Linked DNA regions of Parazoarcus communis. The protein of the gene in region 1 binds, or shares a complex with, the protein of each later gene. Links are inferred from orthologs where the notes say so. Each region holds a gene or a part of one and is shown in the gene's direction. Other genes may lie near its edges.

Evidence for each region.
Region 2: the proteins of nusB (region 1) and rpsJ are in contact, whole or in part, in a solved structure (PDB 3D3B), measured with the Escherichia coli proteins. The link is inferred for Parazoarcus communis from one-to-one orthologs.

Annotation. Positions count from the first base shown.
Region 1 is NZ_CP022188.1:1,697,034-1,700,263, reverse strand. The notes cover bases 146-3,056. They hold nusB (transcription antitermination factor NusB), read left to right. Parts: upstream 146-1,333; coding sequence 1,334-1,780; downstream 1,781-3,056. Other genes in these bases: CEW87_RS07730 (DEAD/DEAH box helicase), read right to left, coding at 1,912-3,056; ribH (6,7-dimethyl-8-ribityllumazine synthase), read left to right, coding at 867-1,337; ribBA (bifunctional 3,4-dihydroxy-2-butanone-4-phosphate synthase/GTP cyclohydrolase II), read left to right, coding at 146-764. In the rest of the region: more of ribBA, read left to right, coding at 1-145; more of CEW87_RS07730, read right to left, coding at 3,057-3,230. UniProt on the Escherichia coli protein: Part of the processive rRNA transcription and antitermination complex (rrnTAC). The complex forms an RNA-chaperone ring around the RNA exit tunnel of RNA polymerase (RNAP).
Region 2 is NZ_CP022188.1:641,754-645,001, reverse strand. Bases 65-2,993 are described here. They hold rpsJ (30S ribosomal protein S10), read left to right. Parts: upstream 65-1,337; coding sequence 1,338-1,649; downstream 1,650-2,993. Other genes in these bases: rplD (50S ribosomal protein L4), read left to right, coding at 2,417-2,993; rplC (50S ribosomal protein L3), read left to right, coding at 1,764-2,402; tuf (elongation factor Tu), read left to right, coding at 90-1,280. Also shown: fusA (elongation factor G), read left to right, coding at 1-62; more of rplD, read left to right, coding at 2,994-3,037; rplW (50S ribosomal protein L23), read left to right, coding at 3,043-3,248. UniProt on the Escherichia coli protein: Involved in the binding of tRNA to the ribosomes. Part of the processive rRNA transcription and antitermination complex (rrnTAC). The complex forms an RNA-chaperone ring around the RNA exit tunnel of RNA polymerase (RNAP).

The DNA of each region.
Region 1 (3,230 bases):
TACAGGTTGCCGTGGCCCGCCATGCCACACCTGACGATATCGTGATGCCGGGCCACATCTTCCCGCTCACCGCCCAGAAGGGTGGCGTGCTGATCCGTGCCGGCCACACCGAAGCCGGTTGCGATCTCGCACACCTCGCGGGCGTCGAACCCGCATCGGTGATCTGCGAGATCCTCAAGGACGACGGCACCATGGCCCGCCTGCCGGATCTGATCGAGTTCGCCAAGGAGCACGGTCTCAAGATCGGCGCAATCCGCGACCTGATCGAGTACCGCGCAGCAAACGAGCACCTGGTGGAAAAAGTCACCGAGAAGGAAGTCGAGACCGTGCACGGCACCTTCCTGCTGTCCGCATTCGAGGACAAGACCTCGGGCGACGTGCATTTCGCCCTGTCGCGCGGTGACATCCGCCCCGAGAACGAGACCCTGGTGCGGGTGCACGAGCCGATCTCGGTCGTGGACTTTCTCGACCCCGAAAGCAATCGTCACAGCTTCCCGGTCAATCACTCGCTGGCACGGCTTGCTGCGGCCGACGCCGGCGTGATCGTGCTGCTTTACCGCCCCCAGTCCGGTCGCGAACTGCTGGCGGGCCTGACCGGTACCGCGGATCGTCCGGTGAAATGGGATGCCCGCCTGTTCGGCGTGGGCGCGCAGATTCTGCGTGCGCTCAATGTCGGCAAGATGCGGCTGCTATCGAACCCGCGCAAGATTCCGAGCATGACCGGCTTCGGCCTCGAGATCACGGGTTTCGTCGACCAGGACTGAGCGCAAGCGAAGCGGCCAGCGCACCTGCGCCGCGCCCCTTCACCTGCGCGGGGTGCCATGCGTGGCACCGCCCACAAACCAACCTAATATTGAATCGAAACCATGCCACGTTACGAAAACATCCATGAGTACGAGAACGACCTGAACGGCAAGGGCCTGCGTATCGCAGTCGTCATGAGCCGTTTCAACCAGGACGTTTGCGAAGGCCTGCTGTCGGCCTGTACCGCAGAGCTGATCGAGCTTGGCGTCGCACCCGACCTGATCCGCATCGCCACCGTTCCCGGCGCACTCGAAATTCCGCTGGTGCTGCAGAAGCTCGCCAACAGCGGCAAGTTCGACGCCCTGATCGCACTCGGCGCGGTCATCCGCGGTGAAACCTACCACTTCGAACTGGTTTCGAACGAGATGGGCGCAGCCATCACCCGTGTCGGTCTCGATACCGGCATTCCGATCGCCAACGGCGTGCTCACTACCGAGGACGACGACCAGGCCATCGCCCGTACGCACGAAAAGGGCAGCGACTGCGCCCGTGCGGCGGTCGAGATGGCCAATCTGATGAAGGTACTGCCATGAGCAAGATGGCCCGTCGTCGCGCACGCGAACTTGCACTGCAAGGCGTGTACCAGTGGCTGCTGTCGGGAAACTCGATGACCTCGGTGCAGAAGCACCTCGAGGCCGACACCGAGAATCTGGACAAGGTCGACCGCGAACTCTTCGTCAGCCTGCTGCACGGCACCCTCGATAACGTCGAGTCGCTGCAGGCCTCGTTCGCCAAGCTGATCCACCGCCCGGTGAATGAGCTGTCGCCGATCGAGCACGCCATCCTGCTGATGGGCGCACACGAACTGCGGCACAACCTCGAAACGCCCTACCGCGTGGTGATCAACGAAGCCATCGAGCTGGCCAAGGGCTTTGGCGGCACCGACGGCCATCGCTTCGTCAACGGCGTACTCGACAAGCTCGCCGCCAACATCCGTCCTGAAGAAGTCGAAGCCGCACGCGCAGCCAAGGGCTGAACCCCCGGTCGACCGGGGCGACGCGGGGCACCCCGCCCCTCGCCCCGGCTCACGACGCATCGCGCCTTCACAGGCAAAAAAAATCCCGCCGAAGCGGGATTTTTTACATCTGAGGCAACAGCCCTGAAGGCTTAGCCGCGCGAGCTGCGGTCACGGCGATCGCCATGGCTGCGCTCGCTGCGGCTGGACGGATGGCCGTCACGGCCACCGTAACCGCCGCCACCACCCGCGCCACGGCGTTCGCCATTGCCGGCTGCCGGACGACCGAAGCCACCACCATTACCGAAGCGGCGACCATTGCCAGCACCTGCCGGACGCGGACCCGAAGGCTTGCGCGGCGACGGCTCCATGCCGGGAATGGTGTGCACTTCAAGACGGTCACCGGTGAAACGCTCGATCGCACGGATCAGGCCGGTTTCACGCGGGCCCGACAGGGTGATCGCGATACCGTCACGACCGGCACGACCGGTACGGCCGATACGGTGCACATAGTCTTCTGCCTGACGCGGGGGATCGAAGTTGATCACGTGGCTGATGCCGGCAACGTCGATACCGCGGGCGGCAACGTCGGTTGCGACCAGCACGCCGATGCGGCCCTGGCGCAGACGGTCGAGGGTACGGTTACGCTGGGTCTGGTGCATGTCGCCATGCAGCGCAGCGGCAGAGAAACCTTTTTCCTGCAGGCTCAGCGAAAGTTCGTCGGCGCTGCGCTTGGTCGCGGTAAACACCACGGCCTGCTGCAGACCATCGTGACCCAGCAGGGCCTCGAGCAGACGGCTCTTGTGACCCATGTCGTCAGCAAACATCAGGCGCTGCTCGATCTGGCCGCGGTCTTCCTTGGCGACTTCGATCTCGATGCGTTGCGGGTTGCGCGTCATGCGCTCGGCCATGCGACCGACCACGCCATCAAGCGTTGCCGAGAACAGCAGGGTCTGGCGCTGGGCCGGGGTTGCTGCAACGATGGCGTCGATGTCTTCTGCGAAGCCCATGTCGAGCATGCGGTCGGCTTCGTCGAGGATCAGCACTTCAACGTCGGAGAGCTTGATCTTGCGACGGTTCAGGTGATCGAGCAGACGGCCCGGGGTGGCGACAACTACGTCGACCGGACGCTGCAGCTGCTTGACCTGGGCAAAGAACGGCGCGCCGCCGACGAGGCAGGCGGTGTTGAGCCAGCGCAGCGCCTTGCCGTAGGTCTGCACCGCTTTCTCGACCTGCTGGGCAAGTTCGCGGGTGGGCGTCAGCACCAGAACGCGCGGACCTGCACCAGGCGCCGGACGACGGTCGATGAGCTTGTGCAGCGACGGCAGCGTGAAGGCTGCAGTCTTGCCGCTGCCGGTGTGGCTCGACACCAGGAGGTCCGAACCGGCAATGGCGGCGGGAATGGCCTGCATCTGTACCGGGGTCGGGATGGTGTAGCCGGTTTGCTCAACGGCTTTGATAAGTTCGTCGG
Region 2 (3,248 bases), 1.1 Mb from region 1 along the record:
TCAAGCACTACTCGGAAGCGCCCAAGAGCGTTGCCGAGGCAGTGATCAACAATCGCAAGTAATCAACGATCTAAAGCGAGGATTTAGTAATGGCTAAGGGTAAGTTTGAGCGTACGAAGCCGCACGTAAACGTTGGCACGATTGGCCACGTTGACCATGGCAAGACCACGCTGACGGCGGCAATCACGACGATTCTGTCGAAGAAGTTCGGTGGCGAGGCCAAGGACTATGCGTCGATCGACAGCGCGCCTGAAGAAAAGGCACGCGGTATCACGATCAACACCGCACACGTCGAGTACGAAACCGAAAATCGTCACTACGCTCACGTTGACTGCCCGGGTCACGCTGACTACGTGAAGAACATGATTACCGGTGCTGCGCAGATGGACGGCGCGATCTTGGTGTGTTCGGCCGCTGACGGCCCGATGCCTCAGACTCGCGAGCACATTCTGCTGGCGCGTCAGGTTGGTGTTCCGTACATCATCGTGTTCCTGAACAAGTGCGACATGGTCGACGACGAAGAGCTGCTTGAGCTCGTCGAGATGGAAGTGCGCGAACTGTTGTCCAAGTACGACTTCCCGGGCGACGACGTGCCCATCATCAAGGGTTCGGCGCTGAAGGCGCTCGAGGGTGACCAGTCGCCGATCGGCGAGCCGGCCATTTTCGAACTGGCTGCTGCGCTTGACAGCTACATCCCGACGCCTGAGCGTGCAATCGACAAGCCCTTCCTGCTGCCGATCGAAGACGTGTTCTCGATCTCCGGCCGCGGTACCGTGGTGACCGGTCGTGTTGAGCGCGGTGTCGTCAAGGTCGGTGAAGAAATCGAAATCGTGGGCATCAAGGCCACGGTCAAGACCACCTGCACCGGTGTTGAAATGTTCCGCAAGCTGCTCGATCAGGGTCAGGCTGGCGACAACGTTGGCGTGCTGCTGCGCGGCACCAAGCGTGAAGATGTCGAGCGTGGCCAGGTGCTGTGCAAGCCGGGTTCGATCAAGCCGCACACCCACTTCACGGGTGAAGTGTATGTTCTGTCGAAGGAAGAGGGTGGTCGTCACACCCCGTTCTTCGCGAACTACCGTCCGCAGTTCTACTTCCGTACCACGGACGTGACCGGTTCGATCACGCTGCCGGAAGGCACCGAGATGGTCATGCCGGGCGACAACGTGTCGATCACCGTCAAGCTGATCGCCCCGATCGCCATGGAAGAAGGTCTGCGCTTCGCAATTCGCGAAGGTGGCCGTACTGTTGGCGCCGGTGTCGTCGCCAAGATCATCGAGTAACATAAAAACTGCGCGGGGCCACAGGGCTCCGCGCATTCGCTCTTTGGGAACAAAATCATGCAAAGCCAGAAAATCCGCATCCGCCTGAAAGCTTTCGACTACCGCCTGATCGATCAGTCGGCACTCGAAATCGTTGACACTGCCAAGCGCACCGGTGCTGTCGTCCGTGGTCCCGTGCCGCTGCCGACGCGTATCGAGCGTTTTGACCTGCTGCGCTCGCCGCACGTCAACAAGGCTTCGCGCGACCAGATGGAAATTCGCACTCACCAGCGCCTGATGGATATCGTGGATCCGACCGACAAGACGGTTGATGCACTGATGAAGCTGGATCTGCCGGCTGGTGTGGATGTAGAGATCAAGCTGCAGTAATAATCGCGCTTGCGTTTATTTCGATAGGGCCGGTATAATCCGGCCCTTGTGCCTTTTGGTGCAATTTATTTGTTCGACCCCCGGTCAATCGAAACCGGGAATCAGGAGAAAAAAATGAGTCTAGGCCTTGTAGGGCGCAAGGTCGGCATGACTCGCATCTTTGCTGAGGATGGCAGGACCATCCCGGTGACGGTGCTTGACGTGTCCGACAACCGTGTGTCCCAGATCAAGACGCCTGAAACCGACGGCTATGCCGCGGTCCAGGTCGCTGTAGGTAAGCGTCGCGCCAGTCGCGTCGTCAAATCGCTCGCCGGGCATCTCGCCAAGGCGGGTGTCGAGCCCTGCCGCATTCTGCGCGAGTTCCGCGTTGATGCCGAGCAAGTCTCCGGCTTCAAGGCTGGTGACGCCGTCGGTGCTGATCTGTTCGCTGTTGGCCAGAAGGTCGACGTGACGGGTGTCACCATCGGTAAGGGTTTCTCCGGTGTTCAGAAGCGTCACAACTTCGCATCGAACCGCGCGTCGCACGGTAACTCCGTGTCGCACAATTCGCCGGGCTCGATCGGTATGGCGCAGGACCCGGGTCGTGTGTTTCCTGGTAAGCGCATGGCTGGTCAATACGGCAACGTTCAGCGCACCACGCAAGGTCTCGAGATCGTGCGTGTTGACGTCGAGCGTCAACTGCTCCTGATCAAGGGCGCGGTGCCGGGCTCCAAGGGTGGCGACGTAGTCGTTCGTCCCGCGGTCAAGGCTTGAGGGGCGATTACGCAATGGAACTGAAACTATTGAATGATCAGGGTCAGGCTGCGTCGACGCTGCAGGCGTCTGACGTGCTGTTTGGCCGTGAATACAACGAAGCGCTGATTCACCAGCTCGTGACCGCCTATCAGGCGAATGCACGTTCGGGTAATCGTGCCCAGAAGGGTCGTGCCGAGGTTAACAAATCGACGCGCAAGCCTTTCCGTCAGAAAGGTACGGGTAACGCTCGTGCCGGTATGGCGTCCAGCCCGCTCTGGCGTGGCGGCGGCAAGATCTTCCCGAACTCGCCCGACGAGAACTTCTCGCAGAAGGTCAACCGCAAGATGTATCGCGCCGGTGTTGCCGCGATTCTCTCGCAGCTGGCTCGCGAAGACCGTCTTGCTGTGGTCGAGGATTTCAGCGTTGAGGCGCCGAAGACCCGCATGCTGGTTCAGAAGCTCAAGGGTATGGGTCTGGACTCCGTGCTGGTGATCACCGATGGCCTGGACGAGAACCTGTTCTTGTCCTCGCGCAACCTGAATCAGGTTCTGGTGCTCGACGTTCACGAGGCCGATCCGGTTTCGCTGGTGCGTTTCCCGAAGGTGCTGGTCACCAAGGGTGCGCTGGCAAAGATGGAGGAATCGTGGCAATGAGCGCTATTACTCAGGAACGTCTGCTGCAGGTGTTGCTTGCCCCTCAGATTTCCGAAAAGGCGACCTATGTCGCCGACAAGAACGAGCAGGTGGTGTTCAAGGTCGCGTCCGACGCAACCAAGCCCGAGGTGAAGGCGGCTGTTGAGCTGCTGTTCAAGGTGCAGGTTGAGTCGGTTCAGGTCCTGAACGTCAAGGGCAAGGTCAAGCGTTC